DNA from 3 places in the Paenibacillus sp. EKM301P genome. Region 3 is predicted to be linked to each of the others. Evidence: riboswitches for the same ligand, from Rfam matches in the RefSeq annotation. Region 3 holds a riboswitch; each other region holds the start of a gene.
The links. Region 3 has a riboswitch for glycine ahead of gcvT (glycine cleavage system aminomethyltransferase GcvT). Riboswitches for the same ligand answer to the same signal wherever they lie in the genome.
Positions count from the first base shown of each region.

Region 1: linked by a shared signal. The riboswitch ahead of sdaAB (L-serine ammonia-lyase, iron-sulfur-dependent subunit beta) and the one ahead of gcvT (glycine cleavage system aminomethyltransferase GcvT) in region 3 are both predicted to bind glycine.
Region 2: linked by a shared signal. The riboswitch ahead of HFD99_RS14265 (alanine/glycine:cation symporter family protein) and the one ahead of gcvT (glycine cleavage system aminomethyltransferase GcvT) in region 3 are both predicted to bind glycine.

Region 1 is NZ_JAALFM010000014.1:74,350-77,628, reverse strand. It holds gene HFD99_RS22140 (Ig-like domain-containing protein) at 1-350, shown strand, start outside; gene sdaAA (L-serine ammonia-lyase, iron-sulfur-dependent, subunit alpha) at 431-1,330, opposite strand; gene sdaAB (L-serine ammonia-lyase, iron-sulfur-dependent subunit beta) at 1,320-2,009, opposite strand; glycine riboswitch at 2,221-2,335, opposite strand; gene HFD99_RS22125 (DUF6359 domain-containing protein) at 2,550-3,279, shown strand, end outside.
Region 2 is NZ_JAALFM010000005.1:76,029-79,307, forward strand. It holds gene HFD99_RS25695 (sensor histidine kinase) at 1-134, shown strand, start outside; gene HFD99_RS14265 (alanine/glycine:cation symporter family protein) at 260-1,678, opposite strand; glycine riboswitch at 1,837-1,931, opposite strand; glycine riboswitch at 1,943-2,027, opposite strand; gene HFD99_RS14270 (glycoside hydrolase family 1 protein) at 2,196-3,279, opposite strand, start outside.
Region 3 is NZ_JAALFM010000001.1:1,125,046-1,128,324, forward strand. It holds gene HFD99_RS05000 (PTS mannitol transporter subunit IICB) at 1-268, opposite strand, end outside; gene gcvH (glycine cleavage system protein GcvH) at 695-1,093, opposite strand; glycine riboswitch at 1,501-1,574, shown strand; glycine riboswitch at 1,588-1,684, shown strand; gene gcvT (glycine cleavage system aminomethyltransferase GcvT) at 1,764-2,864, shown strand; gene gcvPA (aminomethyl-transferring glycine dehydrogenase subunit GcvPA) at 2,989-3,279, shown strand, end outside.

The DNA of each region.
Region 1 (3,279 bases), on a different contig from region 3:
CCGTCAAAAAGGGTCAGGTTACCGCGGTCAGCTACGGTAAGGCTAACATTCAGGCGAAGTTTGGCGGTAAGGTGATTAGCGTACCTGTTGATGTTGATACGCTTAAATACCTGCAAACGGACGAAGTCGCCTTGACTTTGAAGGCAGGGCAGCTGGCCAAAGTTACGGCTACAGCCACGTATAAGGATGAGTCGGAGAAGGATGTTTCCAAACCTGCTGTCTGGTCCTCGTCCAGAATTATTGTTGCGACCGTCAAAGACGGCAACATTAAGGCACAGGGCAAGGGCAAAGCTGTAATTACAGTGAAATATGCAGGTAAAATGACGAAGGTACAGGTAACCGTTCAGTAATCTGTTAAAATGAAAAGAAAAAGAGCAAGCATACGTCTAGAGACGATATGCTTGCTCTTTTATTTTTTAAAGCTTAGAAGCTACGATTTATTCTTCTTGGTTGATGTGTTGCGTGTCAGTGATTCGGTCAAACGCTTGCCAGTGGGTGTCTGGGCCAAGCCGCCTTTGGCGGTCTCGCGGTGATTCGACGGCATCGCGCTGCCGACTTCAAGCATTACGTCAATGACTTCGTCAGACGGAATGGCGCTGCGCACACCCGCCAAAGCCATATCCGCTGCGGCAAGTGCGGTCACGGCTCCCAGCCCGTTGCGCACGATGCACGGAATCTCGACGAGTCCGGCGACGGGGTCGCAAATCAGACCGAGCGTGTTCTTGAGCGCTAGGCCTACGGCGTGAACGGCCTGCTCAGGTGTGCCGCCGCGTAGCTCGACCATAGCTCCAGCGGCCATCCCGATGGCTGAGCCAATCTCAGCCTGACAGCCTCCCTCCGCGCCGGAAATGAAGGAATTGTTGGCGATGACGTAGCCAATGGCTCCGGCTGCGAACAAGCCGTGCACCATATGCTCATCATCCCAGCCGAACCGCTCCTGCGCACTAATGAACACACCGGGGATGACTCCACAAGAGCCAGCAGTGGGCGTAGCCACAATACGCCCCATGGACGCATTAACCTCCGACACGGAGAGCGCATAAGCCATGGCGAGTGCAGAGGCGTCGCCGGAGCAGGTTTCTCCTGCCCGCAGATACTCGGCCAGACGCTTGCCATCACCGCCCGTTAATCCACTGCGGGATACGGTGTCTTGCGTCTGACCACGATGAACGGCCTCCTTCATGACTTCATAATAATCAGACATTTGGCGGAAGATTTCTTCTTCCGTTGTATTCGTCTCTTGTACCTGCTCTTGAATCATCAGGCGGCCAATCGTGGTGGATTCCTCCGCGCATATGGCGCTGATTTCATGCAGATGGCTAAATCGCATCAGATTCAGCTCCTTTTTTCAAATTAATCATTTTAATTTCGTACATATGTGGTAAGGATCGTAGTTTTGCGATCAGTTCAGCCGTAGGAGGACTGTCCGTTTCGATGGCGGTAAGTGCTTCTCCATCTCGGCCTTTGCGATCCACATGCATATAGGCAATGTTAATGTCGGCAGCGCCGAGTGCTGAAGTCACCGCACCTAATGTGCCGGGCTTATCCGAGTGAAGAAGCACCAACGTAGCCAGCTCCCCGGTCAGGTTGACTCGGAATTCGTTGAGCTGCTGGACATGGATGCTGCCGCCGCCGATGGAGGAGCCCAGCAGTGTGCGCTGATCCTCACCCTTCCACAGTTCAAAACGGACGGTATTTGGATGGGGCGCGGGTAGTCCGCTGACGGCAAACTCCACGGCCATTCCAGCCTGCTCCGCCCATTGCTCGGCATCTGGAATTCGGTGGTCGTCTGTATCGTAATTGAGCAGGCCTGCGATGAGTGCTAGGTCTGTACCGTGTCCTTTGTAGGTGTCGGCGAAGGAGCCGTACAGTGTCATGCGGGCACGGTCCGGCTGCATCCCGAGCCAGTGACGGGCAACGCGTGCAAGCCGCACCGCGCCTGCAGTGTGTGAACTGGAAGGTCCGGTCATGGCCGGACCGATAATGGAAAATACATCTTTGAAACGCATGGTGTGGCCCCCTGTATGTTCTAGTACCATAGTATATGGTATTTCCGCGTTTGTGCGCAGCTATGACGGTTCCTAATGCTGACGTACAATGTGAGCGCAAAAAAGGACAGGATAAGGAAGTTTCCCTTATCTCTGTCCTCGTTACCTGAGAGTTTCGTGCGGTGTCCTTACCGCCTTACCCCTTGGGTGGCTTGCGCTCTCTCCAGAGTTGCGTCAGATGACGATACATGGACCTGAGAGATTATCCGCCAGCCGGGTGCTGACGTCTTGCTCCTTCGGTGCCGCCAGCGTGTAAGCCCCTGGACAGACTCTCCCGTCATCTTCATTCGCGTATACCGTTCTACATATCTTTCTTAGCGTAATGTATGCCGTGCTCGGTGTCAATCGCAGGTTTCAATTTTTACATAAACAGGCGAGTTTCCGATAAAAAAGATTAAAATTTACATAATTATGGATGAAATCAGGAAGGAATTAGAAGATTGACAGCTAATCTGATAGAGGACAAGTACATTTATGGAATTATAGGAGGGATATTGACGTATGGTAAAAGGCTTGCGGTTCACAGGTTCACGCTTGAAAGGGGTGCTGCATCTAGCAGCGATCGTATCGCTGTTGATTGGGATCCTCGTTCCATTCGGTCAGGTCAAGGCAGAGGGAGCATTGACAGTAGACGAAGCACTTCAGCGCCAAGGCAGTGGAGGTACAGTGACGGTGGAAGGCTACATCGTCGGACATGCTACCGGATCGAAAACAGCTAATTTTTCTGCTCCGTTTGCGAATGATTTTAACGTACTGATTGCCGACCAGGCCAATGAACGTAGCACGTCTAATCTATTGGATGTGCAGCTGACATCTGCGTACAGAGGGCAATTTGGGTTAACAGGTCATCCTGAACTGGTCGGCAGCAAAATTCGCGTGACAGGTACGCTTGGTGCCTACAATAATTTTGGTGGAGTAAAAAGTCCAAGCGCTGTGGAACTGGTGAGTGGAAGCGAGCCGGGGGAACCAGGTGAACCTGGCGAACCTGAACCTGGCAACCCGGGTCAACCCGGTACTACACTGCCGGATGGAAAAGGCAAAAAGGTGCTGTTCGATAATACGCACGCACAGACGGCTGGTGCAGCAGATTGGGTCATTGAAGGCGCCTTCTCCGACTTTGCTAATGGATTACGTAATGTAGGCTTTACTGTGGATCAATTGAACCGCCCTATTCCTTTTACTTATGGAGAACAGGCCATAACCTATGATAAGCTGCGCCAATATGATGTGT
Region 2 (3,279 bases), on a different contig from region 3:
CCCCTTTAAAAAAACATGGGTATGGATTACTTAACATCCAGCAAGTGATAAAGAAATATGGTGGTTATTTAAATACAACTATTACGGATTCGCATTTTCAAATTACGATTATGCTCCCATGTAATAACTCTTAGGTTTGTAAACGTTATGGATTAAGAGATATTCAGAATAAATAAAATGTCGGTAATCACCAGTCTTATAACCTAAAAAAAGGAGTACCCTCAAGCCTGTGATGGCTGAGAATACTCCCTTTTAGTATTTATGAATTTACCGTTTGTCCCTTTTCTTCTACTTGGATAGCCGCCCCTACATTGGCACCAGCAAGAATACCCTTGTTCTTATTAGGATACAAAGAATTCATATAAGTCCGGGTTTCTGCAACAACAATTCCCGACAAGCCGAGCAGTGCAATCAGGTTCGGAAAAGCCATCATGGCGTTAAAAATATCTGCCAGCAGCCAAATCGCATCCAGTTTAATGAACGCGCCCCCGCCAACCAGTACAATGAACAAATAACGATAAGGCTTGATCCACTTAACCCCAAGCAAGTATTCAACACAGCGTTCCCCGTAATAGTTCCAGCCGAGCATGGTGGTGAATGCGAACATAATCAGGATGATGGTGAGCAGCTCTGCTCCCAGCGGAAATGCACTGGAAAATGCTTGCTGAGTCATCAAGCCTGCATCGGTAGGCCCGCTCCACACCCCGCTCACCAGTAACGTCAACCCGGTCATCACACAAATAACCATCGTATCAATAAACACACCCGTCATGGAAATCAGCCCTTGTTCCGCAGGCCATTTGGTTTTGGCAGCTGCGGCTGCAATCGGTGCGCTCCCCAATCCAGCTTCGTTGGCAAAAATACCTCTGGCTACCCCACTGCGCATGGCCAGCATAATCGTAGCTCCTGCAAATCCGCCGGTTGCCGATGTAGTTGAAAATGCCGAATGAAGCACAAGCGCAATTGCGGCAGGAAGTTGGTCAGCAAATCGAATCAGTACAATGATACAAATCAATACATACAGGCCTGTTTTAAAAGGAACGACCTTCGTCGATACCTTGGCAATGCTTTTGAGTCCTCCAATGGTCACAAGACCTGTAAGGACAGCAATTGTCAGCGCCGTTACAATCGGCGGAACGCCAAAACTGTTTTCAGTCGAAGATACAATCGCCTTGACCTGAGGGAATGTTCCAATTCCGAACAACGCTACCAGCATCCCTGAAAAAGCAAACAGCATCGCCAACGGTTTAAAACGGCGTCCCAGGCCTTTTTCAATATAATACATCGGGCCGCCGGAAAATTGTCCATTCCGATCCTTCACCCGGTATTTTACCGCAAGTACACCTTCCGCATATTTCGTCGCCATCCCAAAGAAGGCTGCAACGACCATCCAGAACAAGGCACCCGGCCCGCCCAGCTTAATGGCTGTCGCTACACCGACAATACTTCCTGTACCGACGGTAGCCGCCAATGCCGTACTCAAAGCCGCAAAACTACTTACATCCCCGCTACCTTCATTCGGGGCCTTACCGATGAGCTTGATCGCCAGGGGCAGGCGGAATACCTGCAACATTTTTAGACGTATGGTCAGCCATAACCCCGTTCCCATAACAAGGATGATGAGAGGCGCCCCCCATATCCAACTGCTAATCGTTTCTAACACATGTACCAAATTCATTTCAACCCGCTCCTCCAGCATAGTAGAAAACAAAAAAGAGTCAAATCTGTTGATTCGACTCCTGGAGAGGTTAAAGGCACGAAAAAATACAACCATCTTGTGCAGGATTTCACCTCTAAAAGCTTATAAAAAGCCTAGGGCTATCCCTGTCACAGGTTATTCGCGTCTCTGTCCTTTTGCCTGAGAGTTTAAGCAGATGTGATCTGCGGTGCACCTTCGGCGCCCAATTAAGGGTCTCTCCAGAGTTCTGTCCGTTTACGGTCCCTGCTCGTTGCTGTAAATCAGCCTAAGCACCTGAGAGTTTTGCCCCTTCGGTTGGAACTTTCATTCCATCTCCCGCAAACATCAACCAGACATATGAAATTTTTATTCATTATACAGAAAAATTTCAGCTTATTACAAGTGAAAAATTTGTGAAGCCCTCTGAAAGAACCAATAGAGTGTCTATACAAAAAGCGGGTACAGCAGATTGCATCCTGAGGATTTTCTCTGCTGTACCCGCCAAAACGATATGGAATTACAATTCTTCACCGTTGGTTGCTATCACATTTTTATACCAGTTAAATGAGTCCTTTTTGGAGCGTTGAAGCGTTCCGTTACCGTCATCATCCAGATCAACGTAAATAAATCCGTAGCGCTTGGACATTTCGGACGTAGACATGCTCACAAGGTCGATAGGTCCCCAGCTGGTGTAACCAATCAGATCAACACCGTCAGCAATCGCTTCCTTCATTTGGGCAATATGCTGACGCAAGTAATCAATGCGATATGTGTCATGCACAGAGCCGTCTTCTTCTACCTTATCATACGCACCCAGGCCATTTTCCACGATGAACAGTGGCTTTTGATAGCGATCATAAAACGTATTCAGTGTAACACGCAGGCCGATCGGATCGATCTGCCATCCCCAGTCGGAAGACTGCAGATACGGATTTTTCACACCGCCTATCAGGTTCCCTGCTGCCTTTTCGCCTTCTGGCCCTGCCGATACGGTCAAGGTCATATAGTAACTAAATGAGATAAAATCGACCGTGTTATTTTTCAAAATTTCGGCATCGCCGGGTTCTGTCTGGATCACAATATTATTTTCTTCAAAATAGCGGTTCATATAGTTGGGATATTCCCCACGAGCATGCACATCCGTAAAGAACAGGTTCATTTGATTTTCATGCTGTGCTTTCAGGATATCTTCTGGGTTACACGTATGTGGGTAGCTTTCAATGCGGGCCAGCATACAGCCGATCTGAGCGCCCGGAATGATCTCATGTCCCCGTTTGGTCGCCAATGCACTTGCTACAAATTGATGGTGCAATGCTTGATATATCGCTTGTTGCTTGTTTTCTACACGGTCAATAACCACACCGCCGCCTGTAAACGGGCTCATAGTCATGACATTAATTTCGTTAAAGGTCAGCCAGTATTTTACTTTATCCTTATAGCGTGTAAATACCGTTTCGGCATATTTTACGTAATGATCCACGACTTCGCGTCCCAACCAGCCATTATATTTCTGTGTCAAACCTAGCGGTGTTTCATAATGCGATAATGTTACCAAAGGCTCAATACCATACTTGCGCAGCTCATCGAATACATTGTCGTAG
Region 3 (3,279 bases):
CGATCACACCTCCGCGCTGTCCGTGAATCATTGTGCCTCCTGTATAACCAATCAATAGCGGCAGCAAATAATTTTTCATCGGATCAACCAGTTGTGCAAAACCCTCGTTCGGAAACCACCCGGTCGGAATAAAAAGGGCCGTAATTAATCCCCATGCGATAAAGGCCCCCATATTGGGCATAACCATACCGCTGAGAAAACGGCCAAAACGTTGTACGGCGACACGAGCGCCACCGCTTGAACTGGACTTTGTGTCCACTGTGCTCATATTCATATCCTCCTTGTGAGTAAATAGCATCACTACCTTTTCTTAAAATTCATACTAAATGACAGCGCTATCTTCATCAACGAAATGAAAACGTACTTTCGTCATGAACGTTGATGACAACATTTAAATTTAAAATAACGGACAACGTATTATACCTGCATAATTCTTCTTAATATGACCGATAACAATAGAAATTAGTCGAAAAAACAGTGCTGTAAATCTGCACCTTATATAGAGGAGCTCACCTCTAAATCTAATAAATCGACGTAATTACGTCTTCTAAAAGACAACAAAAAAATAGCCGCCATGTCAGATCATAGCGACTATTTTATACACAAAACGAGCGGACTAACGATGCTTTTATTCAATTCAATATCCATATAAAAATTTAGAATAAAGCGCTAATATTCCATCTTATATTGCTCATTATTGTTCATCCGAAATCAACTGCTCGTACTGATCCGCAGACAGCAGCTTGCTCAGAGCCTCCTCGACATCATTGCCCATCTCTACTTCAATCATCCAACCCTTTTCATAGGGAGATTCATTCACCAGCTCAGGTGTGCTTTCCAGAGCTTCATTTACTTTCAATACGGTTCCCGCCACCGGAGCAAAAAGGTCGGATACGGTCTTCACCGATTCAATTGTACCAATCTCTGCCCCCTGTTCAATCGTTGCTCCCGCCCCAGGTAATTCCACAAAAACAATATCACCCAGTTGATGCTGTGCAAAGTCTGTAATGCCGATCCGCAACGTCCCGTCTGCTGTGCGCTGAACCCACTCATGTTCGTCTGTATACCAAAGTTCCCGTTTCACTTCACTCATCCTGCTTTCGCCTCACTTCCACATGAATAAAATGCTTTTAATCACCTGTATTAGACAGGTTAAGATTATGACAACATGAACACTCATGTCAATAATACTAACAAAAATACTTCATGTTATCTCATATAGCATAGAATATTAAAAAATGATAACTTGTAACAAACGCTTACATATCCTTATTTATACATTAAATGTTTTTTGGATTGTTTTATATGACATTTTTATTGACATTTTGAATGAATTTGCGTATTAATGGGTTATAGCAAATGCTTTTGGAAATACCCCGACAACTGCAAACGCGGATGAACGCGGAGGGAGAGACTACCCAAAAGATTCGCATAGCTGTTGTCGTTTCTGAGACAGTGTGCACGCGAACTCGGATCAAGTTGTTACCTGCAAAACCGGGTAACCTACCGTTGATCCAAAAGGTAGCGCCGAAGGAGTAAACTTGCATTGCAGGTGAATCTCTCAGGCAAAAGGACCTCTGCCGGACGCATCTCTGGAGAGCATTCGCGATTAGAGCGGATCACCCAAGGGGAAACCTGGTTCACACCGGGGTAACTTTCTGGTATCAAGGACAGAGCTGAAAGAAGAGTATGGACTGCCGTCTATACGTTTCTTTCAGCCTGTCTTTTTTGTTTAGCCGATTACACTGGATAGGAGTGAAAAAATGTCTAATTTGCGAAGAACACCATTATTTTCGTCTTACGGGACGCAGCCCGGGGTTCGTTGTATTGACTTTGGCGGGTGGGAGCTTCCCGTTCAGTTTAGCGGCATCCAAAAAGAGCATGAGGCCGTCCGGCAACGCGCGGGTTTATTCGATGTCTCGCACATGGGCGAGTTTTTGGTTGAGGGCAAAGAAGCCGAGGCTTTTTTGCAATGGGTAACCACGAATGATGTCAGCCAGTTGGAACCGGGCCAGGCACAATATTCACTCCTGTGTTACCCCGATGGAGGCGTAGTGGATGACTTGCTTGTATACTGCAAAGGACCAGAGCGCTACATGCTCGTTGTGAATGCCTCCAACATCGACAAAGATTGGGATTGGCTCATGCGCCACGTACCTGCATCGGTTCATCTGGAGAATGTGTCTGATGCGATCGCATTGCTGGCATTACAAGGACCGGAAGCAGCACATATTGCCGCAGCCGTGACAGATGCAGATATTACGAATCTGGCATCTTTCCGATTCCATGAGAACGTGCAATTGTTCGGAGCAAAAGCACTCGTCTCCCGAACCGGATATACCGGGGAAGACGGTTTTGAATTTTATATACCTGCTGAGGAAGCACCCGCCGTGTGGAATGGTTTGCTTCGTTGCGGTGAATCGTATGGGCTAATTCCCGCTGGGCTTGGTGCTCGCGATACACTGCGGTTTGAGGCACGGCTGCCGCTGTACGGACAGGAGTTATCTGCCACCATTTCACCGCTTGAGGCTGGTTTAGGTTTCTTCGTCAAGCTGAATAAAGGAGATTTTATCGGCAGAGAAGCACTGCAACACCAGAAAGAACAAGGAATTCCTCGCAAGTTGATCGGGCTGGAAATGATTGACCGCGGTATCCCGCGCGCTCATTATCCAGTCTTCGCGGAAGGCCAACACATTGGTGAGGTCACAACGGGGACTCAATCGCCCACCTTGAAGCGTAATTTGGGGCTAGCCCTGGTGGACAGTCGTTTTAGCACCCTATCTACACCGCTGGAGGTCGAAATTCGAGGTAAACGCCTGCGTGCGGAAGTGGTCGCAGCCCCTTTTTATAAACGGCCACGCTGATCCTAAATCCTCTTCATTTCAAAAAAATGATCATGTCAGATACGAAATTCTGGATTTTCCAACTACGATTATGTATTAGCTAATTTACTATCTAAATTTTGCTTTTCGAAAGGAGCCAGAACTTATGAAGCAGCATCGCTATCTCCCCATGACCGAACAAGATCAAACCGAAATGCTGCGTGTGGTGGGCGTATCATCCATTGATGATTTATTCAGTGACATTCCAGAGGCAATTCGATACCAAGGGGAACTCCCTCTTTCCTCTCGGCTCGACGAAAGAGCCCTAACTCGCCACATGGCCGAGCTGGCCGGGCACAATGCCAATACAGATACACATGCCAGCTTTCTTGGTGCAGGTATTTATGATCATCATATTCCGTCCGTCATTCAGCACATCACCTCACGTTCCGAATTT